Regions from separate parts of the Neobacillus sp. 114 genome, predicted to be linked through region 2. Evidence: predicted binding sites of a transcription regulator. Region 2 holds the regulator's gene; the other holds the start of a gene.
What was found. Region 2 encodes Rex, which represses fermentation and respiration genes when NADH is low (regulators of the CRP and FNR family bind a similar motif). Its sites were predicted from a motif close to TTGTGAAATATTTCACAA; they were not measured.

Region 1: the regulator Rex is predicted to act here: its motif matches at 4,412-4,429, upstream of QNN06_RS30680 (cytochrome C).

What each region holds. Positions count from the first base shown of each region.
Region 1 covers NZ_CP126144.1:6,281,002-6,296,614, forward strand. Annotated here, with positions in the region: gene QNN06_RS31530 (twin-arginine translocation signal domain-containing protein) at 1-229, opposite strand, end outside; gene fdhD (formate dehydrogenase accessory sulfurtransferase FdhD) at 281-1,078, opposite strand; gene pdxK (pyridoxine/pyridoxal/pyridoxamine kinase) at 1,330-2,172, shown strand; gene QNN06_RS30665 (YojF family protein) at 2,500-2,847, shown strand; gene bshB2 (bacillithiol biosynthesis deacetylase BshB2) at 2,884-3,552, shown strand; gene QNN06_RS30675 (Crp/Fnr family transcriptional regulator) at 3,608-4,351, opposite strand; gene QNN06_RS30680 (cytochrome C) at 4,631-5,080, shown strand; gene nosZ (Sec-dependent nitrous-oxide reductase) at 5,096-6,967, shown strand; gene QNN06_RS30690 (hypothetical protein) at 7,051-7,632, shown strand; gene nosD (nitrous oxide reductase family maturation protein NosD) at 7,629-8,975, shown strand; gene QNN06_RS30700 (ABC transporter permease) at 8,939-9,736, shown strand; gene QNN06_RS30705 (ABC transporter ATP-binding protein) at 9,733-10,410, shown strand; gene QNN06_RS30710 (FixH family protein) at 10,407-11,324, shown strand; gene QNN06_RS30715 (hypothetical protein) at 11,381-11,608, shown strand; gene QNN06_RS30720 (hypothetical protein) at 11,657-11,866, shown strand; gene QNN06_RS30725 (PQQ-dependent sugar dehydrogenase) at 12,155-13,228, opposite strand; gene QNN06_RS30730 (Cof-type HAD-IIB family hydrolase) at 13,242-14,096, opposite strand; gene QNN06_RS30735 (DNA alkylation repair protein) at 14,167-14,805, opposite strand; gene QNN06_RS30740 (hypothetical protein) at 14,933-15,109, shown strand; gene QNN06_RS30745 (PRK06851 family protein) at 15,194-15,613, opposite strand, start outside.
Region 2 covers NZ_CP126144.1:244,367-259,979, reverse strand. Annotated here, with positions in the region: gene QNN06_RS01425 (CPBP family intramembrane glutamic endopeptidase) at 1-584, shown strand, start outside; gene QNN06_RS01420 (YdiK family protein) at 581-784, shown strand; gene QNN06_RS01415 (hypothetical protein) at 1,357-1,602, opposite strand; gene QNN06_RS01410 (DUF4395 domain-containing protein) at 2,035-2,460, opposite strand; gene QNN06_RS01405 (redox-sensing transcriptional repressor Rex) at 2,614-3,267, opposite strand; gene moaC (cyclic pyranopterin monophosphate synthase MoaC) at 3,300-3,788, opposite strand; gene QNN06_RS01395 (ABC-F family ATP-binding cassette domain-containing protein) at 3,951-5,870, shown strand; gene tsaD (tRNA (adenosine(37)-N6)-threonylcarbamoyltransferase complex transferase subunit TsaD) at 6,306-7,331, opposite strand; gene rimI (ribosomal protein S18-alanine N-acetyltransferase) at 7,328-7,777, opposite strand; gene tsaB (tRNA (adenosine(37)-N6)-threonylcarbamoyltransferase complex dimerization subunit type 1 TsaB) at 7,796-8,497, opposite strand; gene tsaE (tRNA (adenosine(37)-N6)-threonylcarbamoyltransferase complex ATPase subunit type 1 TsaE) at 8,494-8,949, opposite strand; tRNA gene QNN06_RS01370 (tRNA-Asp) at 9,113-9,189, opposite strand; tRNA gene QNN06_RS01365 (tRNA-Met) at 9,193-9,266, opposite strand; rRNA gene rrf (5S ribosomal RNA) at 9,296-9,412, opposite strand; rRNA gene QNN06_RS01355 (23S ribosomal RNA) at 9,497-12,431, opposite strand; rRNA gene QNN06_RS01350 (16S ribosomal RNA) at 12,636-14,185, opposite strand; tRNA gene QNN06_RS01345 (tRNA-Gly) at 14,299-14,372, opposite strand; tRNA gene QNN06_RS01340 (tRNA-Pro) at 14,387-14,463, opposite strand; tRNA gene QNN06_RS01335 (tRNA-Arg) at 14,486-14,559, opposite strand; tRNA gene QNN06_RS01330 (tRNA-Leu) at 14,618-14,703, opposite strand; tRNA gene QNN06_RS01325 (tRNA-Leu) at 14,767-14,851, opposite strand; tRNA gene QNN06_RS01320 (tRNA-Gln) at 14,859-14,933, opposite strand; tRNA gene QNN06_RS01315 (tRNA-Glu) at 14,997-15,068, opposite strand; tRNA gene QNN06_RS01310 (tRNA-Ser) at 15,081-15,171, opposite strand; tRNA gene QNN06_RS01305 (tRNA-Asn) at 15,176-15,250, opposite strand; gene QNN06_RS01300 (SprT family protein) at 15,370-15,613, opposite strand, start outside.

The DNA.
Region 1 (15,613 bases), 360 kb from region 2:
CCCCCTCCGTATAAACCACTGTGTTGTCCTTTGTATGGACCAAGATTCCGCAGCCGACGCCGCAAAAACAGCAAATGGTTGGTGTTACAGTAGCTTTGGCAATTTTGAATTCCTTTGATTTCGCATAAGCCTTTTGCTCATTAAAGCCCAGTTCAACAATCGCCAATGTGGCAGCGGTTGCACCGGAAAGTTTTAAAAATTGCCGGCGATTTAGGTTCATTTCAACCATTTCCAATCTCCTTCCCAAGAGTAATGAATAGAACATCCCATTTTTTTATGTTTATCTATATAGTTCTACCGGCTGATTCCCCCCTTCAAAGCATCTCTCCAAGAGCGGCTCTGGGTTTACATCATTTTCGACCCTGCCTGCCGCGGTATAGATCATCGCCATTTTCCCTCTTAAATAGCCGATTACTTCTATATTTAAGTACCGCGCCAGCTGGATGGCCTGCTTGGTTGCGGCCGTCCGCGAGCCGATAACAGGAAAGCCGAATTTAGCTGCTTTTGAAAGCATTTCATATGAAACCCTGCCGGTTGTAAGAAGTACAAGCCGATTGGGGCGCAAGCCGTTTCTCAAGGCGTGTCCGATAATCTTATCGACAGCATTATGCCGGCCGATATCCTCGCGAATGGTTATATTTCCCTCTTCATCCACAATGCAGGCGCCATGCATACCGCCTGTCTCCAAATAAAAACGGGAGTTCTGTGCAAATTCACTGCGTTTTTTTAAAAGATAGCTAAGCTGATAGGTTTGATTTGATGTGACCTTATCGAAGTTCTTTACATCTGTCATTGAAAAAAATGTAACGCCCCTGCCACAGCCTGCTGTGTAATGCTTCTTCTTTGAAAAGACCTGCTCCTCATCAAAAGCTGCGCTTAAAGTGACATGGATGCTGCCCATATCTTCATTGATGACGATGGACTCAATATCATTTGCAGCCTGAATAAATCCTTCAGAAAACAAATAGCCATATGTCCAATCCTCGAGATCAAATTTTGTCAATTGGAAAACCGCCATTTCGTACCCGTTAATGACTAATGAAATGGGATATTCGTCGGGACAACTTTTGTGGTTCATTGTTTTCCCACCACCTTTGAAGAGTATTTCTCATTAATAGAGTAATTTTAGAGGAGTTTTTTGAAAGTAATTTTTATCACAATAAATTGATTAAAATAGTAAAAAAGATGGATATTTCACTTTTTTGTCAAACACTTTCGACAGGCGAAAAAAATCAATTGCACCATTGTAAAAGTTTATTTTGGTTGTTTTTTTGCTGTTGAATTATAATAATAGGGTGATAATTAAGCCTTTTTTAGGAGGAGTACATAATGAGCATTAAGAAAGTAATGACAATTGCTGGTTCCGATTCAAGCGGCGGGGCGGGGCTTCAGGCGGACTTGAAGACGTTCCAAGAGCTTGGTGTATATGGTATGAGTGCCCTGACATGCATCGTCACGATGGATCCCAAAGACAACTGGCATCATAACGTGTTCCCAATTGCTTCAGATTTTCTTGAAAAGCAGCTGGAAACCATTCTATCTGTCGGTATCGATGCAATGAAGACAGGTATGCTGGGAACGGTCGAGTTAATTGAAATTGCTGCAAAAACCATCGATGCCCACAAGCTAGAGCGTGTTGTAATAGACCCTGTCATGGTGTGTAAAGGCGAAGACGAGGTGTTAAACCCGGAAACGACTGATGCGATGCGTGAACTTTTATTGCCGCGCTGTTTAGTGGTAACACCAAATCTGTTTGAGGCCGGACAGCTTGCCGGCATGAAAACGCCGCGGACAGTGGAAGAAATGAAAGAGGCAGCTGTAAAAATCTTTGATTTAGGGGCAAAAAATGTTCTCATCAAGGGCGGCAGCAAACTGCAGTCTGAAGAAAATGCCGTCGATCTTCTTTATGATGGCAAGGAATTCAGAATTTACGAATCGCCAAAATATAATACAACCTTTACGCACGGCGCCGGCTGCACCTACTCATCCGCGGTCACAGCTGAACTTGCGAAAGGGAAATCCGTCTTTGAAGCAGTCGAAGTGGCGAAAGACTTTATTGCCGCAGCCATCGAACAGGGCTTCCGCCTAAATGAATACGTCGGCCCAACCTGGCACGGCGCTTACCGCAGTTCAAAAAGCAAAACCGAATACTGCGAAGACTGCGCAGAATAATTTCTTTAAGAGCTGAACATGAAGTTCGGCTCTTCTTTTTTCATAAAAATGTGAAATGATCGGCAACCCCAGTTGATTGGAGCGGAAGGGGCGAGACTCCTGCGGGAGTACGGGACAGGGGAGACCCCGCAGGCGCCAGAGGCGCTGAGGAGGCTCCCCGAACCGCCCGCGGAAAGCGAGCCCCCTGGAGCAGAAATCAACATTTCCCGGAGCATTCATTTCGCATTTTTTATCCAATTTTAGTATGATAGTTACATTCTTAAAGAAAAATATCTCGTAGACTAAATCCTATTTTTTATAAGAAATAACGGGAAGGGAGGAATCAGCTTGGAACTAGTGAACACCAAACAAGTACAGGAAGCCATTAATAGCTTCGTAAATAAAGAAGTATATATTCACCTTGAAACCACAAACGGTGCCTACGCATCACATCGCAATCAATCCTTTTTTTCGGCGGGTGCTTATATCCGCAATGCCAAAGTCCAGTATGAAATAGGGAAAATTACCGGAAAAGGCCCTTATCGGGTGGGCTTAAAAATTAACCTTGGCTGGATTTACGCTGAGGGCATCACTCATTTTGAAATCGATGAACTGGGACGGCTGCTGCTTGCCGGCCATGACAATGAAGGGAAATTAGCCGTCGCATTAGAAATCAGCCCAACTCCATTTGAATAGTGGTTTCATGCGTCAGTCCTGAAAGGAGAATGTAAAATGGAAAAAGAACGCCATGTACTAGTTGTCTTTCCACATCCGGATGATGAAGCATTTGGAGTATCCGGGACAATAGCCACTCACATCAAAAATGGCACCCCCGTTACTTACGCCTGCTTAACCCTGGGGGAAATGGGCCGCAATATGGGGAATCCGCCATTTACCAATCGGGAAAATCTCCCGAAAATCAGAAAAGCGGAACTAAAGGAAGCTGCCCGCGCTTTAGGCATCCAAGATTTACGCATGCTCGGCTACCGCGATAAAACTGTAGAATTTGAGGATGAAGAAAAGCTGGCCGACGTGATGTCAGGCCTGATCGATGAGTTAAACCCATCTTTAATCATCACCTTTTATCCCGGCTATGCCGTGCATCCCGACCATGACGCCACAGGTGCGGCCGTCGTCCGCGCCGCCGCGCGGCTGCCTGAAGCCGCACGGCCGACCTTACACTGCGTTGCCTTCTCGAACGATTGCATCGAAAAGCTTGGCGAGGCCGATATCATTAATGATATAACCCCGGTTGCGGAAAAAAAACTAGCAGCCATCAAGGCACACCGCTCGCAAACGGAGCAAATGTTTGCCGACGTGTCCGAAAAATTAAAAAATCAAGACCCACAAATCATGGTCTGGATCAACAACGAGCGCTTTTGGACGTACAAATTTGATTAAATATACAAAGGGACCCGTCCTTCCGCTTTTAATGCGTGGGCAGGTCCCTTTCCTTTTAATATTCTTTATGAAGCAGGGTACAGAATTTGCACCAATCAAGAATGATGATTTTCCTCGATTTCAAGTCAATCATTTCTTCCTTTTTTAGTTTTGAGAAAACACGACTGATGCTTTCGCGCGATGTGCCAACAACGGTGGCGAATTCCTGTACAGTTAAAGGGATTTCAATCTCCCAGCGTTTGAAGTCCGTGTTAAATTTCCGTCCGAGCCGCTCAAGTGTCTTCACCGTTTTCGCATACACATCAAGCAGGGCCACATCCCTTAACTGACCAGTCATTTCCCTCAAGCCATCACTCATATAGCGGATCATTTGCATAGAAAGCTCCGGATATTGGTAAAGATCCTGCTCGAGTTCCTGCTTATCCAAAAAGAATAGCCTGCCATCCTCGAGCATCGTTGCTGTTGCTGGATAACATTCAGTCTTCTGTGTGAATAGACATGCTTCAGCGAATATATCCCCTTTTTGCTTTAAACAGACAATAATTTCATTCCCGTTCTCATCCTGCTTGGCGAGCTTTACCGACCCATCATGAACAAAAAAGACACCTCTTGCCGGTTCATCCTCTTTAATAATCGGCTCTCCTTTTTTCACCTCAAGCGTTTGGATCCTCTGTTCAATAATGCTCAGTGATTTTGGTGATAAATCTCTAAAAATCACAATCTTGCGGAGCAAGCTCTCTTTTTTTACCTCCTGGATCACAGCTAAATTCGGTTCCACCAATTTTCTAACTCGTTCCAACCTTCCCACCACCTTTACTCGTTTTTTTCCTCTTATTGTAAGACATTTCCATAAGTATTGAAGTGACAAGGTTCACAAAAAACCAAATCGGTAAAACAACACGGGAAATTTGTTTTCACAGAACGTTCATTTTTTTAAAAACGCTTAAAATATAGGATTTTCGGGTCCTTTCACAAATCGTTCATAAAACCTTAAATTCCTGTGACGGACGTCACAATTTTACAAAATACAAACGATTAGGATGAAGCTGTTCAATTGAGAAAAAGGAGGGGGAACAATTTGAAAAAGGCTCTTATTAGTTTTGCTATCAGCGTCGTGCTCGGCTTCGGGCTTGGATACCTCGTATTTGATGTCATCATGGGAAACTCCAGCGACCCTGGTAAGGCGCCGGAAACAGCCCAGGCTGTATCAAAGGAAAAAGCAGCGGATGATTCCAGCAAACCTAAGGAAACAGCCGCAACATCCAGCGCAAATGACGATAATATCCTCAATAAAAAGGGATGCCTTGGCTGCCATAGCGTGGAAGCGATCAACCTAAAAGGCGGTGCCGTCGGACCGGATCTATCCCAAGCCTTTGTAAACGTTGAAGGCAAGCACGGCAAACCAATTGAGGAATTTCTAAAAGCACCGACATCGGCTGTCATGTCAGGCGTTATCGGCAAAAATCCATTAACTGATGAAGAAGAAAAGCAAGTATTAGACCTGCTCAAGCAGGCATCTGAAAAATAAGGTGGTGTTAACCGAATGAAAAAATGGGTACCAATCGCGTCTGGACTACTAGCCGGATTCGCCGCAGCAACAATCTCATTCGCCGATTTCTCGTCAAACGCAAAGACCACGGAAACGGCATCCTCAAGCAACAAGAGCGATGCCGAAAAGGTGTATGTCCCTTTTGGCAAAAAGGATGATTATTATCTATTTGCATCCGGCGGCCACTCCGGCCAAATGTTTATTTACGGAGTGCCTTCGATGCGCCAAATCCGTACCGTTCCGGTATTCTCGCAGGATTCCGCAACCGGTTACGGGTTTGATGAACATTCCAAAAAAATGATGGGTGATTATACATGGGGCGACCTGCACCACCCAGCATTCTCAGAAACAAACGGTGATTATGACGGCAAATACATGTTTGCCACTGATGTCGGCAACAGCCGCGCCGCTGTCATGGATTTAAAAACCTTTACCGTAAAAGACATCTTGAATGTTCCTAATACAAGCGGACCGCACTGTGCAGCGTTCGTCACGGAAAATACCGAGTACATGTTCCTGCCAACCCGCTTTGCCGTGCCGCTTGGGCAGGCCTATGAATCTCTTGATGACTACAGCACAAAATACCGCGGCGTCATGTCAGCCGTTACCTTTGATGAAAAAAATACAAAGCTGAACATTGCCTATCAGGTGGCGCTCCCACCTTGGTCCTATGACCTTTCCGATGCTGGTAAAAAGAGCTCCAAGGACTGGGCTGTCATGACCACTTATAACACTGAGGAAGCAACGACCAACCTGGAAATCAACGCTTCCCAAGCGGACCGCGATTTCATCGTTCTGTTTAACTGGAAAGAGCTTGAGAAAATGGTCAAAGACGGCCAGTACGAGGATGTTGGCGGACAGAAGATGATTTACCCTGAAAAACAAAAAGGCGGCATTTATTTAGTTCCTGTAGCTAAATCGCCGCACGGCGTCGATGTAACTCCAGATGGCAAATACTTCATCGCTTCCGGCAAACTTGCGCCTTCGATGACCGTATTTTCTTTTGAAAAAGCGTTTAAAGCGATTGAAAACAAAGACTTTGCCGGTGAAAGAAACGGCATTCCGATTATTAACTACAAATCTGTGATGGAACGTGAAGTGAATCCAGAAAACGCACTTGGACCGCTTCATACACAGTTTGACGATAAAGGCATGGCCTATACAACAATGTTTATTTCTTCGGAAATCGTGAAGTGGGATCCAAAGACCGGCAAGACGTTAGACCGCGTGCCTGTCCAATATTCACCAGGTCACTCTGTTGCTGCTGAAGGAGACACTGTATCACCTGATGGCCACTGGCTTGTTGCTCTGAACAAGATTGCCAAGGACAGCTACCTGTCTGTCGGACCTTCTCACCCTGAATCAATGCAATTAATTGATATTAGCGGCAAAATGAAGGTCATCCAATCATCTCCGGTGAACCCAGAACCACACTATGCGCAGATGATTAAGGCGGATAAAATCAAGGCCATCAATGTGTATCCGAAGGATGAAAATAACAAAGAGGCTGTTTATAAAAAAGACGAAGCGAAAATTGTCCGCAATGGCAATAAAGTCGACGTCTACGGCATCGCGATGCGCTCGAAGTTCATTTTTGATGCCAAAGCGAAGCGCCCTGATGTGATTGAAGTCAACGAAGGTGATGAAGTTACGATCCATCTGACTAACCTCGACTTTGATGAGGACATTACCCACGGTTTTGCCATCAACAGCTACAACCTGAACATGGAAGTGCAGCCAGGACAGACAAACACGATGAAGTTCACAGCGAAAAAAGCGGGTACTTACCCGATTTACTGTACAAACTTCTGTTCCGCCCTGCACCAAGAAATGACCGGCTACTTCCTAGTCAAACCAAAGCAATAGTGCCTAAAGTTGGTGGTGGGTATCAATGAATGTTGGTACCCATCCCCTTTTACTTAATTATTACTATAAAAGGTGTGGTTAACTTGAATGTTAGTAAGAAGGGAAATAAATTATCTCTTATCTCCGCACTGTTAATCGGTGCTTCGGCAGCTCTCATCGTGGTGTCAATGTTTTTCCCTTGGTGGAGAATGCTATTTATCGCACCGCAATATCCGGAAGGGTTAAATATCATTGTCTATCCAAACAAACTGGAAGGCCAAATTGATATCATTAACGGTCTTAATCACTACATCGGCATGGCTAATTTCAGTGAAGAAAATTTCCCTGAGCTGGGCTACCTGATTTACATTGTCGGAGGTTTAGCAGCGCTCACCCTGATAACAGCCCTCCTCCGCAATAAAAAAGTGCTTTATGGACTGATTGGCATCTTTATGATTGGCGGTGCAGCAGGCATTTGGGATCTTTATTCTGCCCTAAAAAGATACGGCTCCAATCTAGATCCAAAGGCGCCGATTCATATGGATCCATTTGTTCCGCCTATTATCGGTGAAAATACTGTGGCGAACTTTATTACCCACAGTATCTTGGGAACAGGTGTCTACTTTGTTATTGCTGCGTTTATTTTATTATTAATTCCGTTATGGAAGGACCGAAAAGTAAAATGAAAAAATTAACGCTCCTATCTTTCATTCTTTCTCTCTTGTTGTTTATCAAACCTGAGGAATATATGGCAGCCGAACACGGAAGTCTGCAAGCGACGATCGACTCCATGAAAGAGGGAGCGGTATTGAAGCTTGAAAATAAGACGTATGAAGGTAATATAGTCATCACCAAACCGTTGACGATTATTGGCTCAGAACAGACCGTGATCCAAGGAGACGGAACAGGAAACGTGATTTCTGTTAAGGCAGCTAAGGTTCATTTAAAAAATCTTACCGTAACTGGCAGCAGCATGGACCGCAACTCGGCCGAGGAATACGCGGCGATTAAAATTTATACGAACCATAACATCATCGAGCACGTCACTATCCGCAACTCCTTTCACGGCATTTATTTAAGCCAGGCCCATCACAACACCATTGAGTATGCCGATATTAAAGGAATGGGCAAGGGCGAAATTGCTGCCCAAGGTAACGGGCTGCATGTTTATTACGCAAACGATAACCTGTTGGCACACAACAAGATCGAAGGCACCCGTGACGGGATGTTTTTCGACTACGCCAACAATAACAAAAGCTATGACAATACCATCATCAACACCCGCTACGGCCTGCACTACATGTACTCAGATGAAAATATTTTTAAAAGAAATACCTTTACGATGAATCAGGGCGGCGCGGCCATCATGAATTCAAACGGACTAACACTTGAAGACAATCAATTTATCGTCAATTACGGAAACCAATCTTTCGGATTATTACTCTTGCAAGCTAATGACAACTCGATTCAAGGCAATCTTTTTTACATGAACCAGCGGGGCTTGTATATTGACCAGGCAACCCGAAATACGATTCGGAACAACCGAATCATCCAAAACCAAATTGGCATTGAGCTTTGGGCCAGTTCCAATGATCAAATATTTACATTAAACCGAATTTCCGAAAATACCATCCCGGCTGTCACCATCGGTGGCAAGGGCAAAGGCAATGCCTGGAGCCATCATGGCAAAGGCAACGACTGGGGCAGCGCCTTCCCGCTCACCGATTTAAACCAGGACAGCATCGGCGATTTTCCAATAACCTACCACTCTTCCCTTCACCAGCTGCTGGAGGACCAGGAATTAACAAATCTATTTTTAAAAAGCCCTGCCGTGGGCATCTATGAAAAAATTAACGCCACACTGAACGACGATGAAGTTATGTTTAAAGATCCGCATCCACTGGTTTCTAAAGGCGGCAGCCATTCTTCGCTTCTATTTGCTGCCCTCGGTGTCATCGCGGTGCTGATATTGATAAAGGGGAGGGAAACACTATGCATTATATTTGGAAGGAATGGAAAGAAAATATAAGGGGTAAAGGGCTGTGGCTCGCTCTAAGCATCATTGCGCTCATTTCAATCAGTATATTGGTTCGTTCCGCCTCCCTGTCATTTGAAAAAGGCTTTTATATTCTTTTAATCAACTTGTTTGATACGATTATTTACTTTATCCCGATCTTGTGCCTGTTTATCGGAGCGTTTTCTGTTTTTCAGGAAAAAGAACAAAAGACATTGATTATGCTGTTAACGAAAAGGGATAGTTATCCGAGCTTTCTTATGCGAAAAAGCACTGGGCTTTATGCTGTTGTCCTAGTGCCACTCGCGGCTTGGTTTTTCCTATATTTATTAATGTTGAAGTTTCAATTTGCTCTCGATTTTAAAGGCTATCTCATTTTTGCGGTAAGCATTCTCGTAATGGCCGTGATTTTCCTGCAAATGGGGGCAGCGGTCGGCAGCTTTAGCCGCTCACGGATGCAGATTATTGGCTATACGATTTTTGTCTGGTTTTACTTCTTCTTCTTACACGATTTCATCCTGCTATCGTTTTTGCCGGATGTCACCTATGAAAATGTGAAATTCTTTTCGCTCGTCTACTTTTTAAATCCGCTTCAGGCTGTCCGGATGTTTTTAGAAACGGGCATGGGCGTTTACTCGTTCGGCCATATGTCGAGGATGCTGCAGGCGTTTATGTGGACTAAGCCCGCATTCTTTATGCTGGGTAACGGAGTGTTCTGGCTAGCTGTATCATTTGGGGCGGCAGTGCTGTTCAACCGCAAGGAGGGTTATGAATGATTAAAGTGGAGGGCTTATGCCAATCCTTTGGCAAAAAGCAAGTGCTCGACTCCGTCGATCTTGACATCGGCAAGAATGAGATCTGCGCCCTTGTCGGCCGAAATGGCGCAGGAAAATCGACGTTTATTAATAGTTTGCTGGGGCTGTTACCTATTAAACAAGGTTCAATTGCGATTAACGGCGCTGCAGTCTCCAAAAAAAATCATGACTGGAAAAGAACAATCGCCTATTTGCCGGAAAAATTCATGCTTTATCCGATGCTGACCGGTCTGGAGAATTTGACCTTTTTTGCCGAGGCTGTTTCGGGGAAAGCGGATGCAGCACGGGTAGACCAAGTACTTCGTGCGGTCAGGCTATGGGATGACCGGAACGAACCGGTGAAAAAGTACTCGAAGGGAATGCTGCAGCGTCTTGGTCTTGCGATTACGCTTTATCAGGATTCGAGTATTTTGATTTTGGATGAACCTACGAGTGGAATTGATCCGATGGGCCGGAAGGAAATCTTGGAGGTTTTAAGAGGCTTAAAGGACAAAACCATTTTGCTCTCGTCGCACCATTTGGATGAAATCCGCCAGGTTTGTACGCATGTTGCTTTTTTAAATGAAGGAAAGATGGAAAAATATACGGTAGATGAATTTTTAACAACACAGCAATTAGGAGGTATTGGGATATGAGAAATCGTTGGATGCACGCCGTGTTGCTGCTCATGATGATGGTCTTCGCCGCTGTCATGACCGGCTGCAGCTCGGGGCCTGATTATAAGATTGACATCACCAAGGAGCTTTATTATCAAAAGGATAAACCGTCGCCGTTTGAAATTAAAGTAACCGAGGCTGGCAAGGCAGTTACAGGGCTTACGGTGACAGCTGACCTGTCGATGGCAACTATGAACCACGGCACGGTGAAAGTGAAGTTTGCTGAAGGGAAAGACGGAACTTACGCTGCAGATGTGAAGGTTCCGATGAACGGCAAGTTTGAAGCCGCGTTCCTTTTGAAAAAAGATGGGGAAAAAACTGAGAAAGTCATCGAAATCAATGTGGTAAAGCCAGAAGGTGTAGCCAAAATAAATGGACAATGGATCACGGATAAGGATGTTTCTTTTTACAAATTTATTAATCAACTGCAACTGGAAATCAATCGCGATGCAGCCCGGAAGAATTATAGCGGTAAACAACTGGAGGAAGAGCTTGCCTATTTGGATTCACAGGAAAAGGTGCTGGATGACCAAAACAAATTGCTAACGCAAATTATCCGCCTCCGCTCGATGGCGTTGCTCGCTGAGGAAAAGGGACATAAGGTTGAGGCAGCGGAGGTCGATGCGGCTGTAGAAAAGGCGCGTGGACAATATGCGCAATTTGCCTCAGCCCAAGCATTAATCCAGCATTATGGGGAAGGAAAATTCTGGGACGTTGAAAAGCAGCAATACAAGCTAATTGTCCTTGCTCAAAAGGTCCAAAAGGATTTAGTCGACCAAGCAAAAAAAGAAAACCCTAAAGCAGGGGATCAGGAAATCTACTATCAAGCACAAAAACAATATGAAGACCTGCTTGTCTCGCAAATTAACTCGCTTAAGATTGAAATATTATAAAGTGCCAGGCACTACGAGTCTTATGAAGGACATCTCTTGCTCTGGAATCATTAAAAATGGTCTTCATCTCGGCTATGAAGGACATTTATCGCTCTGGAATCATTCAAAATGGTCTTCATGGCTATGAAGGACATTTCCTACTCTGGAATCATCCAAAATGGTCTTCAATCATGGCTATGAAGGACATTTCCTACTCTGGAATCATCCAAAATGGTCTTCATCTCGGCTATGAAGGACATTTATCGCTCTGGAATCATTCAAAATGGTCTTCATCATGGCTATGAAGGACATTTCCTGCTCTCGAATCATCCAAAATGGTCTTCATCTCGGCTATGAAGGACATTTATCGCTCTGGAATCATTCAAAATGGTCTTCATGGCTATGAAGGACATTTCCTACTCTGGAATCATCCAAAATGGTCTTCAATCATGGCTATGAAGGACATTTCCTACTCTGGAATCATCCAAAATGGTCTTCATCTCGGCTATGAAGGACATTTATCGCTCTGGAATCATTCAAAATGGTCTTCATCATGGCTATGAAGGACATTTCCTGCTCTCGAATCATCCAAAATGGTCTTCATCTCGGCTATGAAGGACATTTCCTACTCTGGAATCATCCAAAATGGTCTTCAATCATGGCTATGAAGGACATTTCCTACTCTGGAATCATCCAAAATGGTCTTCAATCATGGCTATGAAGGACATTTCCTACTCTGGAATCATCCAAAATGGTCTTCATCTCTGCTATGAAGGACATTTCTTTACCGAACCCCTTTGAAAATGTCCTTCATCTGGAATTTCCTCCATGATGCTGACACCTTTCCCTATTTATTTCAAATCCCTCAACAAAACTCGGTATAGTTTATCATCTTTTTCGTCAGGTGTACCGCGGCCGTCGGTGTTGTTGCTGACGAAGTAAAGGTATTCTCCATCTACAAACAAATCGCGAATGCGGCCCAGTCCGGTGATGACCGCCGTGGTGCGGCCGGCCGCGAGGTTAAATTCACGGACAGCGTTGCCGCGCAATGCGGCTACGTAAAGTTTCCCATTATAAGCAGCCATCCCTGATGGCGCCCATGTTTCATTCCCAGATTGAAAGAGCGGCGTCACCATTCCCGCCTTCCGCTCCGTCCCTTGAATCACCGGCCAGCCATAATTCGCCCCGGGCTTAATCCGATTGATTTCATCGTGCGCCGATTGTCCATGTTCACTTGCATAAAGCGTCTCACCAATCCAGACCAGCCCCTGCGGATTCCGGTGGCCGTAGCTGTACACATACGAGTTAGGAAATGGATTATTCGCCGGGATAGTCCCGTCCAAATTCATTCGCAAAATTTTCCCGTTGATGGATCCTCTATTCTGCGCTGATTCCGGAACAGTCGCATCACCCGTTGTCACATAAAGCTTTCCGTCAGGGCCTATTTTCATCCTGCCGCCATGATGGTAGGCTGCACTCGGGATGCGGTCCAACAGTATTCGCCCCTCATCCCATTCAGCACCGTTCCAAGTTAACACGACGACCCGATTGAACTGGCCCTGCCCCTCTTCCGAATATGTGTAATAGGCGAAGGCCTGGTGATTTTCTGCAAATTGGGGATCCAGCACAAAGCCGAGCAGCCCAGCTTCCGCTGCCTCAGCCAGCGGTTTCCGTAAAACCACTCGCTGCCGTTCCATTTTGCCGTTTTCGATTTTGGCAATGCTTCCTGTGCGCTCACTGATGTAAAATGTTCCATTTACTTTATCAATTGACCATGGTACAGATAAATTTTCAGCGACAACCTCAATATCAGGCAGAAGGACAATGGCTTCATCGCCCTCTGGTTCCTCTTCTTTTTTTTCAAAAAAGGAACAGCCTGAAAGCAGCAAAATCAAAACTAACACGATGGACCTGGCTTTGTACATTTGGAGCCCCCTTTTATAAAACGTCCAATATTGCCTTTCCTACACCGCTATTTTCATTTGTATCGGTAATCACATCGCACAGCGATTTGATAACTGGGCTGGCGTTGCCCATCGCCACTGCTCGTCCGGCTTTTTCAAACATCGATACATCATTATAATTATCGCCAATCGCCATTGTTTCCGACAAATCTATCCCTTTTGCATTGACGAAGGCCTCAAGGGCAATCCCTTTTTGAGCATTTTTATGGGTGATTTCAATATTTTCAATGCCCGATTTCGTGACCTCAAGCTCGCTAAACTCTTTTATGGCGCTGGCTGCATCGCCAAGCTTATCTAAATCAAAGGAGAATACTAAAAACTTATAAATCTGATACTCATCACTTTCAAAAAGAAGTTCATAATTTTCAATTGAATGAATCAAGCCATCTCTGATTCTTCCTCCCGCCGCGTGAACGACATAGTCCCGATCAGCTTCAGGATTGGCGCTCATCACGATGTCCACGAGAATGGAAACAGCCTTGTCGGTATCGACGGAAAAAGCTCCCTTATTCGTGTATACCTCGAAATAGATATCCTTTTCGTACAATACTGCCGCCGCATCCTTGGCCATTTGTTTGGCAATCGGGGAAGCAGAAATAATCTCTCCTTCTTTTGAGCGGACCTCAGCGCCGTTCACACAAATAACTGGGCATTTCAACCCGGCCGCATTTAAAACATAGGTCGCTTCCTGATACGATCTTCCGGTAGCAACCACCACTTCCACTCCGGCTTCCTGTGCCTTTAAGATCGCCTGTTTATTTTCCTCGGTAATCACCTGCATGGAATTCAATAATGTGCCATCCATATCTGTCGCAATACATTTCATCATGATGTTCTCCTTCATCTCTTTTCAATATTGCCATTCTACCATGAACAACTGGTATTTTCTCCTAATTGGCTCAGTTTAAGTACTTGCTGCCTTCGCGAATACTTAGAGGTGCTAATTGGTGCCCCTCTATAAACCTCCCGACGGATCCAGGATTTGTCTTCGAGTATTCCCGCAACGCCCAGCCAATTGCTTTTTGGATAAAAAATTCTTTGCTTAAGGCGTTCTCACGTATGTATTGATATAGCAGTTCATCATCCGTTTTTTCTTTATATTTCAGTTGAAAAAGAATCGCGGCTCTTCTTAGCCAGAGGTATTCATGGACTGCCCAGCCGTTAATTGTTTCTTCAATTACCTCAGGAAAGACCTGTGCAATTGTTCCAACTGGCTTTGGGGCAATCGCATCGACCGTGTCCCACCAGGATTTCATGGTGATCAACCGCTCCATGAAAGGCAAATCTGACTTGTCCAATTTGTTTAGCGACTTTTCTAAATAAACAAGTGCAGTATATTGATATTCCCGTTCTTCTTTCACCCAAAGCCCCCAAACAAAATCTTGGTTGAAAGGATTCTTTAAAATTCCGGTTTCTTTAAAAAATTGCTTTTCCATTTCTGCTCGTAAAGGTTTCTTAATGCCGAGAAATGGGAAATGCCCTTTCATATATTTTTCCATCGGCCCGGCATTTTCTACATTTCGGTTCTTCTCAAACATCTCGGTTAAGAGTGCAATCTCTTTCAATAAACGACATCCTTTCTTTTTACCTTATTTTTGGTGAAGAAACTCGTGTATAAACTAATAGGCAGACGACAAACTAACATGTGCAGAAGGAGGGATGATGATGACGAAAAAATTTAATAAAGGCAGCCGAAACCAAAATTCAGCGAGCGCCGGCCAGACGTCAGCTGAATTTGCCGCCGAATTCGTAAGCGGCGATAACAGCAAGGGAAACAAACGCAACAAGGACCAGCAAAGCAAAACAAAACAAACCCACACACATAACGGAAATAGGGCCTGACCCCCGCCGTTAACGAATTAACACAGTGGGGGCCTGACCCCAACGCATTAAATCTTATTGCGGGAGGGATCAGGCCCCTTGGTTCTAAGCGTTTACCCCAGCTAATGCATTGATTTCTGAAGCAATTTTAGTCTGGATTTTTTCGACCACTGTGAAGTCCATTGCGGAAATATAAATGGCTTCAAGCTCATCGTGGAGCTCTTTCGCTTTGGCGAGCCAGCTTGTTGCCTCTGTCATTTTGTTTCTATACTTGGTGGAAATTTTGCTGATAAAATCGGCGAATATCTCATCTGTTCCCTGCTCGATTAGAATTTCATACATATCAATGATTTCATCACCGTCGCGGCTTGGGAAATACTCGTGCGGTGCGGTGCTGTCGAAAATGGCAATCCCCAGCTCTCTAAAAATACACATATCGAGGCTATTAGGGTCAAAGCCGCAATGATAGATTTCTACATCGACGCCCCGCTCCTCTGCTGCAGCAGCTAGTTTTTTCAGCATCGT
Region 2 (15,613 bases):
CAAGTTTCACCCTTGCCTTTCTCATCATTCTTGTTATCCTAAGAAAAGAAATGAAGCCTGGGGTCCATAGTGAAAGAAACACTTCAATCGGTCATTCAATAAAGTGGGCGATTTTAGGGGTTTTCCTTGCCCTATTTGCCCAATATACGGCTGCCATCATTGAGCGCCTTATTGGGATTGAATTGGGCTCTAAAAATACACAGGAAATCCTCACGATCATTAATGCCTTTCCTTTGGCCATTCTTGTAACGAGTATTATCGGCCCTATTTTAGAAGAAATTGTGTTTCGAAAAATTATTTTTGGGGCTTTTTATAAGCGGTTTAATTTCTTCATTTCTGCCCTAATCAGCTCGGTGGTCTTTGCGCTTGTCCATATGGAGCCTGAGCATCTGCTTATTTACTCGGCGATGGGCTTTACCTTTGCCTTTCTTTATGTAAAAACTAAACGTATCCTGGTGCCGATTTTCGCCCATGTATCTATGAACACGATGGTCGTCCTTGTTCAGTCGGTTTATAAGGATGACATTGAGCGGCTGATGCGTGAGGCAGAGGCAGTTCAAAACTTTATCGGAGGATTTCTATGAGACGTTCACCTTTGTTTTCCGGTTTGATTTATTTAATACTTGGTGCACTGTTCACCTATTTTGCAATCGATGATGTCCAAAACAATGGCTGGGGCTTCTTCAGCTACCTTTTGGTCATCCTCGCCACCTTTGATTTTGGGTCAGCCTTAAAGATGATTGCTATTCATTTTAAGTACAGGGATAAAATGAATAAACAATGATGTCTTTATTTTTGATTGGACCAATGAAAGCCATTTTCCTTTCTGAATCCACTTAAAAAGTCCTTCATTCGGCTAATGAAGGACTTTTCCCTTTCAGCTTTCACTCAAAATGTCCTTCATACCGTCTATGAAGGACATTTTCCTTTCCGATTTCACTCAAATTGTCCTTCATTCCGCCTATCAAGGACATTTCCACTCCCGATTTCATTCAAATTGTCCTTGAGACCGCCTATCACGGACATTTCCACTCCCGATTTCATTCAAATTGTCCTTGAGACCGCCTATCACGGACATTTCCACTCCCGATTTCACTCAAATTGTCCTTGAGACCGCCTATCACGGACATTTCCACTCCCGATTTCACTCAAATTGTCCTTGATACCGCCTATCAAGGACATTTCCGCTCCCAATTTCACTCAAATTGTCCTTGATACCGCCTATCAAGGACATTTCCGCTCCCAATTTCACTCAAATTGTCCTTGATACCGCCTATCAAGGACATTTCCGCTCCCAATTTCACTCAAATTGTCCTTGATACCGCCTATCAATCACGGACATTTCCCTTCCCAATTTCACTCAAATGTCCTTGATGCCTTCAATAAAGTTTCGCCCCGCTCCATTAATTGACCCCTGTTAGAGCTATCAGCTGTAAGCTTTAAAGAATGAAGCGCAGAATAAGTCCCATTCGGCAGCTGCTCGCGGTAGATTTGCTTTTGCAGCAGATTACGCGGCCACTCCCACTGTTCGTTTACGACCACATCGCGGAAGATACGCGGCAGCGACGAAAATTCCTCCATGACGCCATGAACAGCAAACACGGAGATAGCCTTCCGTAAAATTTCTGCCCCCTCATTTGTAGCACATATTTTCTGCAGCAAGACAAGTTCACGCAGATTAAATAATTTTTCCTAACTTCAATTGGATGGTCCAATATAATTCCTGGATTAAGCGGCTTATCCAGCTGCAAGAATGCCCCCGCCGTCGTTCGCTCTGCGGCATGCTGGATCCGTTTCAACTTGCTTGCTGTGAGTGGATAGTCTTTTACCTTCTTCCCAATAATACTTCGGAAATCGCTGTACAAGTTTGCCTCTCGAGATGCCCGCAGCATAAACCCAGCACAGGCATCCCAATTTCCAACCGCGACAGGTCAATACAATTCCGACTGCAACTGCAATCCCCTTATCCTTTGGACTAGCGTCAAATGTAAGCAGAAAAACAAAAAAGAGTCTGAAAAATTCAGACCCCTATCTTTATTGGTGCGCCTTTCTATAACGGTATTGGTTCCACTGATAATGAATAAAGCATCCGATGCAAAAACCTAGGATTGCCACAAAGGCCGCCGCCGCGACAAGAATTGTGAACACATAGCCAACACCATTCCATCCCAGCAGGAATCCTACAAATCCAATTCCCAAACACGATACGGCAATTTTTTGATTAAATTGCTGCTGCTCCCAATCCTCAGGGATATAAGCCTTTGGGTCCTTTCTTAAAAACAGTTTTGCTATTTGCATAATCGGATTAAACCCGAATAAAAGACCAGACAAACCGGCAACTAACGGCACTAACAAAAACCATTCCTGTCCGGATAACCATGTTAACACAACACTTAAAACAATTGTCCACTGGTTTGTTTTCACGAGCGGCCGTGGGATTGAACGAACTGTTTCTGACATTTTAATCCCCATCTTTCCTATTGGATTACGATACTTATTTGTATATTTATTTTACTTACTTTAACTCCCTTTGTATAGTTATCTGTTTAGGAAAAATGTTTCCAAACGAAAAATGGGCTTCTCACCTATTTTGGCGAGAAGCCCATTTATTATTTATTCTTCGACTTCGTCGTTTGGATAATGCTTTAAAAAGTAAACAAGTGACTGCAGCTCCACCGCCAGGTCAATATGATGCACGCGGATCGATGAAGGTACATTCAGTCTTGCTGGAGTAAAGTTTAAAATTCCTTTTACGTTCGTTTTCACAAGTTTATCTGTGATCTGCTGAGCAACCGGAGCCGGCACCGTCAAAATCGCTACCGAAATATTTTCCTCGATCAAATACTGTTCTATATCGTCCATCGAATAAACTGGAACATCGCCTATCGAATCGCCAATTTTTCCAGGGTCCACATCGAAGGCGCAAGCGATTTTTGTGTTATTATTTTTTAAAAAATTGTAGTGTAAAAAGGCTGTGCCAAGATTACCCACCCCGATTAACGCTACCTTTGTTAATTCATCTTGATCAAGAGTTTTCCGGAAAAACGATAACAAGTAGTTTACATTATAGCCGTACCCCTTTTTCCCAAGGGCTCCGAAATAAGAGAAATCCCTGCGAATCGTGGCCGAGTCCACCTTTACAGCTTCACTCAATTCTGCAGATGACACCCTCTGCTTGCCAGAAGAATGAAGGTTTTGTAAAAATCGATAATATAAGGGCAGACGCTTTGCTGTTGCCTGTGGTATTTTCATCGTTTCATTGGACATATTTCTCCCACCCTTCAATTTTAATGGATATATTAGATATTCCTTCTAAAATCACCGTTTTTGCCGCCGGTTTTTTCTAACAGAAAGGTTGGTCCGATCACCATCCCTTTATCAACTGCCTTACACATATCATAGACGGTCAGGGCACAAACAGAGGCGGCTGTTAGCGCTTCCATCTCAACTCCGGTACTGCCTTTGGTTTTCACTAATGCAGCAATATGCAGTATATATTGTTCCTGCCCGGCCTGTTCCCACGAAAAACTAATATTGATACCTGTTAATGGGATCGGGTGGCACATTGGAATGATATCCCATGTTTTTTTCGCCGCCATTACCGCAGCAACCTGGGCCACTGCTAAGACATCGCCCTTTTTCATTTCGTAGTTTGTGATTTTTTCATAAATTTCAGTGCTTACTGTTATGCTAGACTGGGCAAGTGCCGTGCGTGCCGTTTCCGGCTTATCGCTGACATCGACCATCTTGGCCCGGCCTTCTTCATTAAAATGAGTAAATTCAGCCATAAAAAAATCCTCCTACAAAAAATAATACAATATTTTTATGTCCATGTGTGTGAAACTTTGAACTATCGGTATATTTTTTTATAATTCCATTAAAAATTTCACTTCATTGCCGACATTCGGGTAATACGGTACACTAGTCATAAGGTAATAGAGGTGAAAAAAATGATTTTATTACAGGTTAACCAACTACAAAAATATTATGGTGCTGAACTTATTTTATCGAATATAAAACTGGAATTACAAACCCGTGACCGTGTTGCCCTTGTCGGACGCAATGGAGCGGGGAAATCAACGTTATTGAAAATCATCGCCGGCGAAATGGGCTATGACGGCGGCGAAATCATCAAACCAAAGGATGTTACCGTTGGTTATTTGGCACAAAATACGGGTTTGGAGTCCAATTTGTCCATTTGGGAGGAAATGCTGACGGTTTTTGAGAACCTGCAGGCGATGGAAAAAACGCTACGGAAGCTGGAGGAGCAAATGGCCGATCCTGCTGTTTTCGGGGACCCAGGAAAATACGAACGGGTATTAAAGGAATATGATGAATTGCAAATAAAGTTTAAAGAGCAAGGCGGCTATCAATATGAAGCCGATATCCGCTCTGTATTGCATGGGTTAAATTTTTCTGATACTACATTAATGATTTCAAGTCTAAGCGGCGGACAAAAGACACGGCTTGCGCTAGGCAAACTGCTGCTGACAAGACCTGATATTTTAATTTTGGACGAGCCAACCAACCATTTGGATATCGAAACCCTTTCCTGGCTGGAGCAATATCTGCAGGGCTACGATGGCGCGATTTTAATTGTTTCGCATGACCGCTATTTTTTGGATAAAGTGGTTACAGAGGTGTATGAACTATCACGCCGTCTGATTCAGCGATTTACCGGTAATTATAGCTCTTATCTTGAGCAGAAAGCTGCCAATTATGAACGCGACATGAAGCTTTATGAAAAGCAGCAGGAGGAAATTGCCGCCTTAAAGGATTTCATCCAGCGCAACATCGCACGGGCCACTACTACTAAGAGGGCGCAAAGCCGGCGGAAGAAACTTGAAAAAATGGAAATCATGGACCGGCCATCAGGGGATGAAAAATCCGCTTCCTTCTCATTTGAAATTGAGCGCCAAAGCGGCAATGATGTACTGACTGTTGATTCACTTGCTGTCGGCTATGATGGCGAGATGGTTTCCGAGGATATTTCCTTTCGTGTCTATAAAGGCGACAGTATTGCCCTTGTCGGCCCTAACGGAATCGGGAAGTCGACCCTTTTAAAAACAATTATTAAAAAGCTTCCCGCTTTGGCTGGAACTATTCAATACGGAACCAATTTGTCCATCGGGTATTACGATCAGGAACAAGCCAACCTTACCTCCAATAAACGCGTCTTAAACGAACTATGGGATGTATATCCACTGAAACCAGAAAAGGAAATCCGTACGGTGCTTGGAAATTTCTTATTTTCCGGTGACGATGTGCTTAAAAACGTTTTGTCATTAAGCGGCGGTGAAAAAGCCCGCCTAGCCCTTGCCAAGCTAATGCTCGAGAAAGCAAATTTATTAATATTGGACGAACCTACCAACCATTTGGATTTGGACAGCAAGGAAGTTCTTGAGAATGCTCTAATTGATTATCCAGGTACTATTTTGTTTGTTTCACACGACCGTTATTTTATTAACAGAATCGCAACCAAGGTACTAGAATTGAGCCCTGAGGGCAGCACAGAATACCTCGGCGACTACGATTATTATGTGGATAAAAAGCTAGAGCAGGAGGAACTTACGGCACTTGCATTGGCAGCCTCCGAGAAGAAGGTTTCTGCTTTTGTGCCTGCTGAAAAAAACAGTTATCAACAGGATAAAGAAACGAAAAAACTGGAACGCCAGCGAAAACGTAAATTGGAAGAAATCGAGGAACGCATTTCGGAGCTTGAAGAACAGATTCAGAATTATGAACAGCAATTATGCGAGCCAGAAGTTTTTCAGGACCATGAAAAGGTTTTAGAGATTAATTTAAAAAGTGAAAAGGCTAAGGCCGAACTTGACGAATTAATGGAAGAATGGGCCGAGCTGGCAGAATAATGTGGATAACCGGACTGTTGGAGTCCGGTTATTTGTTATGCTTGTAATCCAAAAGGCCTAATTTTCCACAGAATTATTCACATTGTAAATGCCATTATTTCAGTTATCCAATTAACTTTTCCACATTATCCACAAAAAAACGCCTATTTATCCACATTATCAACATTAATCACTGAATTATCCACAATTCATTTGAATTTTCCACTTTTTCAAAAATTTTTTATCCACAAAATTGCTATTTTTATATTAGCCCAAATTCAATCAAATGTTTGTTTAAATCTTAAAATGCCTATTTCAAGGATTTGCCGTTTTCAATCTAACGTTTGATTAGTTTATTGCCAATATCAATTAAACGTTTGATTAGTTCATCAACCAAATCAATTAAACGTTTGATTAGATTCTTTTATTAAAAAAACCCTTCCTTATTAGGAAAGGTCAGGTGTTATATGTTTCTATATCCAATCCAGGTATCGCGTTTAGTGATAAGTCTGCTCGAATTCCTTTTTCAAACATGACACTTCCGGCAGCTGCTATCATGGCTGCGTTGTCTGTGCATAAGGATAATGGAGGAATGACTAATTCAACATCCGCCTTATCTGAAAATGCCTTTTCCAGGGCTGCTCGAAGCCCCTTATTGGCTGCTACTCCTCCTGCCAATAATATTTGGTTGACGCCATATTCTGCAACGGCTCTTACGGTCTTCGTCACCAATACATCAATGACACTTTCCTGAAAGCTCGCGGCCAGATTCTCCGGGGCAATCGTCTCACCACGCTGCTCGGCATTATGAACCGTATTAATGACCGCTGATTTTAAGCCGCTAAAGCTAAAATCATAGGAGCCTTCCTCCAGCCAGGCACGGGGCAAATCAATAGTAGGACGGCCTTCATGGGCCAAACGGTCAATATGCGGACCGCCTGGATATGGCAGATTCAATGTTCTAGCTACCTTATCATAGGCTTCACCCGCTGCGTCATCCCTTGTTTCGCCAATTACCTCAAAATGTCCATGATCTTTCATGTAGACAAGCTCCGTATGGCCCCCTGAGACCACTAAAGCCAACAAAGGGAATTTCAGCTCTGTTACCAGCCTGTTTGCATAAATATGACCGGCAATATGATGGACCGGCACAAGCGGTTTATTATGAGCAAACGCAAGTGCTTTGGCGGCATTGACGCCAATTAATAGGGCACCCACCAGACCCGGCCCTTCCGTTACCGCAACGGCATCAATTTCAGTAAATGTTAGATTCGCCTGCTTCAATGCCTCTTCTATCACGATCGTAATCTGTTCAACATGGTGGCGTGAGGCAATTTCCGGAACGACCCCGCCAAACCGTTTATGACTTTCGATCTGCGAGGCAACCACATTGGCCGTTATCTCTCGGCCATTTTTGATAATTGCCACCGCCGTTTCATCACAGCTTGTTTCAATTCCTAATATCAACTGATCATTTTTCATAAATTCACCCACATTACCAGCGCATCCTCCAAATTATCTGAGTAATAATTTTTCCGAATTCCGCCATTTTGAAACCCTAGTTTGCGATAAAGAGACTGAGCGATATGATTCGTTACCCTTACCTCTAATGTCATGCTTCTTGCACCCCTCTCCTGGCAGACGGATATCAGCTTTCGCATCATCATCTCTCCAAGCTTTTTGCCGCGGTACTCAGGAAGAATCGCGACATTCGTCACATGACCTTCATCAATTACAACCCAGACTCCACAATAGCCAATAATTTTATTTTCATGTTCGAGGACGATATAAACAGCAAAGTTATTATTGTGCATCTCATTATAAAATGCTTCCCTGCTCCACGGGGTTGTAAATGATGCATGCTCAACCTCTAATACTTGATCGATATCCTCTTCCCTCATGTAACGAAAAACATAAGAATCTTCCATCTTTCTCTATCCTTATCTTTATAAAGTTTTCCCTTGCGCCTCTAACCACTTTGCTTCCGCTTCTGCTAACCGAATGTAATTAGGGACAAAGGTGTGTACGTCTTCCCCTTGTTTGTCTTTTCCCAGCATGGCCAGCTCGGATGGACGGGGATTGTTTTCTGTTATGCTTGAAAAAACGGCCTGAGAACCTAGTTTCTCTGTTATTCTTTCACGGTGAATAGACAAATCATTGCCGACAAATAGAACCGGTTTGTCCAATTCGGATAACTTCCCTGCCCAGTCAACCGCCATTGTTAGTTGGTCCGGCTCAATTACTTTTAGCTCTCCATTCTCGACTTGATACAGACTTGTATAAACCTGTCCCCGTCTCGCATCGAATATCGGGGAAATAAGCCCGTCAAAATATCGACCTGGCCCTGCTGCCAGAATTTCAAGGCTTGATATTCCAACAAGTGGAATGTTTAAAGTCCATGCCAGCGTTTTTGCTATCGTAACGCCGATTCTAACACCGGTATAAGATCCTGGGCCTTTAGCTACTACAATTTTCGTTAAATTGGACGGCACCCTTTCACAATCCTTCATTAACGTCTGAATGGCAGGCATAATCCGGACAGAATGGTTCTTTTTCAAATTTGTTATATACTCGCCAAGTACTTCCTTCTCTTCTAAAAGCGCGACTCCTAAAGCATAATTAGAAGTATCAATTGCTAAAATGGTCATGCCAAAATCTCCTTACATAATTGCTCATACCGCTCACCTTTTGGTACCAATACAAATCTTCTATGGTCTTCCCGCTCGCGATATAAATAAATAGTCAGCAGTTCCCCTGGCAGCTGGTCTTCAATTAAATGTGCCCACTCAACCACTGAAACCCCATCGCCTTCAAAATATTCATCAAATCCCAGGTCTTCCATGGAATCTGCTACCCGATAGACATCCATATGATATAATGGCAGCTTGCCTTTATATTCTTTAATAATCGTAAAAGTTGGACTGTTAACAGTTTTTTTTATATCTAAACCTTTTGCTAAGCCTTGGGTAAAGGTGGTTTTTCCTGCACCCAAATCGCCCTCAAGTGCAATCACATCTCCCGGCTGCAAAAGCTTAGCCAATCTTGTGGCAAAATGTCCAGTTTCCTCCGCATTAGCTGTCTTCCATTCAAATTGGTTCATAGCATCACCTTTTAACCTTACCATATCTATATCTTCATTTTACCTTAATTACGTGCAAAAAAAACCTTAGGAAGGCTCCTAAGGATGTATTTATATATGTATAAAATAAAAATTGGCATAAAAAAAGCCGAAACGTTGTTTCGTGCTAATTTTTACGTATAAATGGCGGTCTGGACGGGACTCGAACCCGCGACCTCCTGCGTGACAGGCAGGCATTCTAACCAACTGAACTACCAGACCAAATTGCGGGGGCAGGATTTGAACCTGCGACCTTCGGGTTATGAGCCCGACGAGCTACCGGACTGCTCCACCCCGCGATAACAATATAATGTGTTAAATTAACACAGCCTGGCAGCGTCCTACTCTCACAGGGACTTGCGTCCCAACTACCATTGGCGCTGAGAAGCTTAACTTCCGTGTTCGGGATGGGAACGGGTGTGACCTTCTCGCCATTACTACCAGACTATTTTTAGAGGTTTTCATTCCCTCAAAACTAGATAATGCAGAAGAAGTATAGTAAAAACGAGTTCGCCTTACTTAATATGACTTGGTTAAGTCCTCGATCAATTAGTATCAGTCAGCTCCACACGTCACCGCGCTTCCACCTCTGACCTATCAACCTGATCATCTTTCAGGGATCTTACTAGCTTGACGCTATGGGAAATCTCATCTCGAGGGGGGCTTCATGCTTAGATGCTTTCAGCACTTATCCCGTCCGCACATAGCTACCCAGCGATGCCTTTGGCAAGACAACTGGTACACCAGCGGTGCGTCCATCCCGGTCCTCTCGTACTAAGGACAGCTCCTCTCAAATTTCCTGCGCCCACGACGGATAGGGACCGAACTGTCTCACGACGTTCTGAACCCAGCTCGCGTACCGCTTTAATGGGCGAACAGCCCAACCCTTGGGACCGACTACAGCCCCAGGATGCGATGAGCCGACATCGAGGTGCCAAACCTCCCCGTCGATGTGGACTCTTGGGGGAGATAAGCCTGTTATCCCCAGGGTAGCTTTTATCCGTTGAGCGATGGCCCTTCCATGCGGAACCACCGGATCACTAAGCCCGACTTTCGTCCCTGCTCGACTTGTAGGTCTCGCAGTCAAGCTCCCTTGTGCCTTTACACTCTGCGAATGATTTCCAACCATTCTGAGGGAACCTTTGGGCGCCTCCGTTACATTTTAGGAGGCGACCGCCCCAGTCAAACTGCCCACCTGACACTGTCTCCCACCCCGATAAGGGGTGCGGGTTAGAATTTCAATACAGCCAGGGTAGTATCCCACCGACGCCTCCACCGAAGCTGGCGCTCCGGCTTCTCAGGCTCCTACCTATCCTGTACAAGCTGTACCAAAATTCAATATCAGGCTACAGTAAAGCTCCATGGGGTCTTTCCGTCCTGTCGCGGGTAACCTGCATCTTCACAGGTACTATAATTTCACCGAGTCTCTCGTTGAGACAGTGCCCAGATCGTTACGCCTTTCGTGCGGGTCGGAACTTACCCGACAAGGAATTTCGCTACCTTAGGACCGTTATAGTTACGGCCGCCGTTTACTGGGGCTTCGATTCAGAGCTTCGCTTGCGCTAACCCCTCCTCTTAACCTTCCAGCACCGGGCAGGCGTCAGCCCCTATACTTCGCCTTGCGGCTTTGCAGAGACCTGTGTTTTTGCTAAACAGTCGCCTGGGCCTATTCACTGCGGCTCTTCGGGGCTATTCACCCCAAAAAGCACCCCTTCTCCCGAAGTTACGGGGTCATTTTGCCGAGTTCCTTAACGAGAGTTCTCTCGCTCACCTTAGGATTCTCTCCTCGCCTACCTGTGTCGGTTTGCGGTACGGGCACCTTTTATCTCGCTAGAGGCTTTTCTTGGCAGTGTGGAATCAGGAACTTCGGTACTATAATTCCCTCGGCATCACAGCTCAGCCTTATGGCAAGCGGATTTTCCTACTTGCCAGCCTAACTGCTTACACGCACATATCCAGCAGTGCGCTTACCCTATCCTCCTGCGTCCCCCCATCACTCAAACGATAAAGAGGTGGTACAGGAATATCAACCTGTTGTCCATCGCCTACGCCTTTCGGCCTCGGCTTAGGTCCCGACTAACCCTGAGCGGACGAGCCTTCCTCAGGAAACCTTAGGCATACGGTGGATGAGATTCTCACTCATCTTTCGCTACTCATACCGGCATTCTCACTTCTAAGCGCTCCACCAGTCCTTACGGTCTAGCTTCAACGCCCTTAGAACGCTCTCCTACCGCGGACACCATAAGGTGTCCACCCACAGCTTCGGTGATACGTTTAGCCCCGGTACATTTTCGGCGCAGAGTCACTCGACCAGTGAGCTATTACGCACTCTTTAAATGGTGGCTGCTTCTAAGCCAACATCCTGGTTGTCTAAGCAACTCCACATCCTTTTCCACTTAACGTATACTTTGGGACCTTAGCTGGTGGTCTGGGCTGTTTCCCTTTTGACTACGGATCTTATCACTCGCAGTCTGACTCCCACGGATAAGTCATTGGCATTCGGAGTTTGTCTGAATTCGGTAACCCGATGAGGGCCCCTAGTCCAAACAGTGCTCTACCTCCAAGACTCTAACTACGTGAGGCTAGCCCTAAAGCTATTTCGGAGAGAACCAGCTATCTCCAAGTTCGATTGGAATTTCTCCGCTACCCACACCTCATCCCCGCACTTTTCAACGTGCGTGGGTTCGGGCCTCCATCCAGTGTTACCTGGACTTCACCCTGGACATGGGTAGATCACCTGGTTTCGGGTCTACGACTACATACTATTTCGCCCTATTCAGACTCGCTTTCGCTGCGGCTCCGTCTCTTCAACTTAACCTCGCATGCAATCGTAACTCGCCGGTTCATTCTACAAAAGGCACGCCATCACCCATGAACGGGCTCTGACTACTTGTAGGCACACGGTTTCAGGATCTCTTTCACTCCCCTTCCGGGGTGCTTTTCACCTTTCCCTCACGGTACTGGTTCACTATCGGTCACTAGGGAGTATTTAGCCTTGGGAGATGGTCCTCCCTGCTTCCGACCGGATTTCACGTGTCCGGCCGTACTCAGGATCCACTCAGGAGGGAACGAAGTTTCAACTACAGGGCTTTTACCTTCTATGGCTGGCCTTTCCAGACCGCTTCATCTACCCCGTTCCTTTGTAACTCCATGTTGAGTGTCCTACAACCCCGAAAGGCAAGCCTTTCGGTTTGGGCTGTTCCCGTTTCGCTCGCCGCTACTCAGGGAATCGCGTTTGCTTTCTCTTCCTCCGGGTACTTAGATGTTTCAGTTCCCCGGGTCTGCCTTCAATACCCTATGTATTCAGGTAAAGATACTGTTCCATTACGAACAGTGGGTTTCCCCATTCGGAAATCTCCGGATCGGCGCTTACTTACAGCTCCCCGAAGCATATCGGTGTTAGTCCCGTCCTTCATCGGCTCCTAGTGCCAAGGCATTCACCGTGCGCCCTTTCTAACTTAACCTAAAAGGTTTTACTTACTCTTAAAAATAAGAGAGAAAAACTAAAATGGCGATTACTCGGTTCTTACTTGGTTACTTCTTCTATACGATTATCTAGTTTTCAAAGAACGAAAGTTCTGAGAGATTGTTCTCTCAAAACTAAACAAACAAGAAACAATCAAACAAACATGTATTGTCTGGCTCATATGTCCAGCTTATATCCTTAGAAAGGAGGTGATCCAGCCGCACCTTCCGATACGGCTACCTTGTTACGACTTCACCCCAATCATCTGTCCCACCTTAGGCGGCTGGCTCCTTACGGTTACCCCACCGACTTCGGGTGTTACAAACTCTCGTGGTGTGACGGGCGGTGTGTACAAGGCCCGGGAACGTATTCACCGCGGCATGCTGATCCGCGATTACTAGCGATTCCGGCTTCATGCAGGCGAGTTGCAGCCTGCAATCCGAACTGAGAATGGTTTTATGGGATTGGCTCCACCTCGCGGCTTCGCTGCCCTTTGTACCATCCATTGTAGCACGTGTGTAGCCCAGGTCATAAGGGGCATGATGATTTGACGTCATCCCCACCTTCCTCCGGTTTGTCACCGGCAGTCACCTTAGAGTGCCCAACTGAATGCTGGCAACTAAGATCAAGGGTTGCGCTCGTTGCGGGACTTAACCCAACATCTCACGACACGAGCTGACGACAACCATGCACCACCTGTCACTCTGTCCCCCGAAGGGGAAATTCCTATCTCTAGGAGTGTCAGAGGATGTCAAGACCTGGTAAGGTTCTTCGCGTTGCTTCGAATTAAACCACATGCTCCACCGCTTGTGCGGGCCCCCGTCAATTCCTTTGAGTTTCAGCCTTGCGGCCGTACTCCCCAGGCGGAGTGCTTAATGCGTTAGCTGCAGCACTAAAGGGCGGAAACCCTCTAACACTTAGCACTCATCGTTTACGGCGTGGACTACCAGGGTATCTAATCCTGTTTGCTCCCCACGCTTTCGCGCCTCAGCGTCAGTTACAGACCAGAAAGCCGCCTTCGCCACTGGTGTTCCTCCACATCTCTACGCATTTCACCGCTACACGTGGAATTCCGCTTTCCTCTTCTGCACTCAAGTCCCCCAGTTTCCAATGACCCTCCACGGTTGAGCCGTGGGCTTTCACATCAGACTTAAAGGACCGCCTGCGCGCGCTTTACGCCCAATAATTCCGGACAACGCTTGCCACCTACGTATTACCGCGGCTGCTGGCACGTAGTTAGCCGTGGCTTTCTGGTCAGGTACCGTCAAGGTACCGGCAGTTACTCCGATACTTGTTCTTCCCTGACAACAGAGCTTTACGACCCGAAGGCCTTCATCGCTCACGCGGCGTTGCTCCATCAGACTTTCGTCCATTGTGGAAGATTCCCTACTGCTGCCTCCCGTAGGAGTCTGGGCCGTGTCTCAGTCCCAGTGTGGCCGATCACCCTCTCAGGTCGGCTACGCATCGTCGCCTTGGTGAGCCGTTACCTCACCAACTAGCTAATGCGCCGCGGGCCCATCTGTAAGTGTCAGCCGAAACCGACTTTCAACCTTCCCTCATGTGAGGGAAGAAATTATCCGGTATTAGCTCCGGTTTCCCGAAGTTATCCCAGTCTTACAGGCAGGTTGCCCACGTGTTACTCACCCGTCCGCCGCTAATCACCAGGAGCAAGCTCCCAGTGATTCGCTCGACTTGCATGTATTAGGCACGCCGCCAGCGTTCGTCCTGAGCCAGGATCAAACTCTCCAATAAAGTTGAGTTGATTAGCTCAAAAATGTTACGTTGGCTTCGTTTCAAATGAAACGAATATTATTGTTTGTTGACGTTTTTGTTTGTTTAGTTTTCAAAGAACTATTATTCTAAAGTGGAGCGGGTGATGGGAATCGAACCCACAACAACAGCTTGGAAGGCTGTGGTTTTACCACTAAACTACACCCGCATATAAAATTATGATGGTCGGGAAAACAGGATTCGAACCTGCGACCCCTTGGTCCCAAACCAAGTGCTCTACCAAGCTGAGCTATTTCCCGATATTGGAATTAAACTTTAGAACGCGCCCGACAGGAGTCGAACCCATAACCTTCTGATCCGTAGTCAGACGCTCTATCCAATTGAGCTACGGGCGCTCTTTTTAATCAACTTTTATATCTTATCACATTCGATTTATTATGTCAATATATTTTTTGGTGCGGCCGAGAGGACTTGAACCTCCACGGTGTTGCCACCACTAGGCCCTCAACCTAGCGCGTCTGCCATTCCGCCACGACCGCATTTTAAATTAGTGACAAAGAAAATCATAACATGTTTCCTGGAGTTTTTCAACAGGAAATTATTGGTGCGGGTGAAGGGAGTCGAACCCCCACGCCTTGCGGCGCCAGATCCTAAGTCTGGTGCGTCTGCCAATTCCGCCACACCCGCATAAAAATGGCTGGGCTAGCAGGATTCGAACCTACGAATGACGGAGTCAAAGTCCGTTGCCTTACCGCTTGGCTATAGCCCAATATATTTATTTTTCAAGAGAGAAAGAAACAGGAAATGAATTCGTTTCATTCCCCATTCCTGATGACCCCTACGGGATTCGAACCCGTGTTACCGCCGTGAAAGGGCGGTGTCTTAACCGCTTGACCAAGGGGCCGATATTTTAACCTGGCGGAGAAGGAGGGATTTGAACCCTCGCGCCGCTTGCGCGACCTACACCCTTAGCAGGGGCGCCTCTTCAGCCACTTGAGTACTTCCCCAATATGGCTCCGCAGGCAGGATTCGAACCTGCGACCGATCGGTTAACAGCCGATAGCTCTACCACTGAGCTACTGCGGAATAATAGCAAATATGAAGCTGTCCAATAAGACGTTGCCCTATCGACTCTTTAAATTATAATGACGTCTCTAATTAAAGTCAATACGAATTTTCATAGAAATAAATGGTTTTTCAAACTTTCATTCCAAAAGATATTCTTTGACCTTTTCTAATTTCCCTTTGCAACTTCCACAAACATAGCGACTTGTATCAATGCTTCTTCTGCGCTGATATGGAAGGCTACACTTTGTGCATTTATATAAAAGTATTTTTTTAGCTTTACGTTTTCTTTTTGGGGCATCCGGAAGCTGATTGCAAAACCTTGGAGCTCCCACCTTTTTTAAGAGTGTTTTAAAATCTAAATCACGATGCTTGTATCCCTTG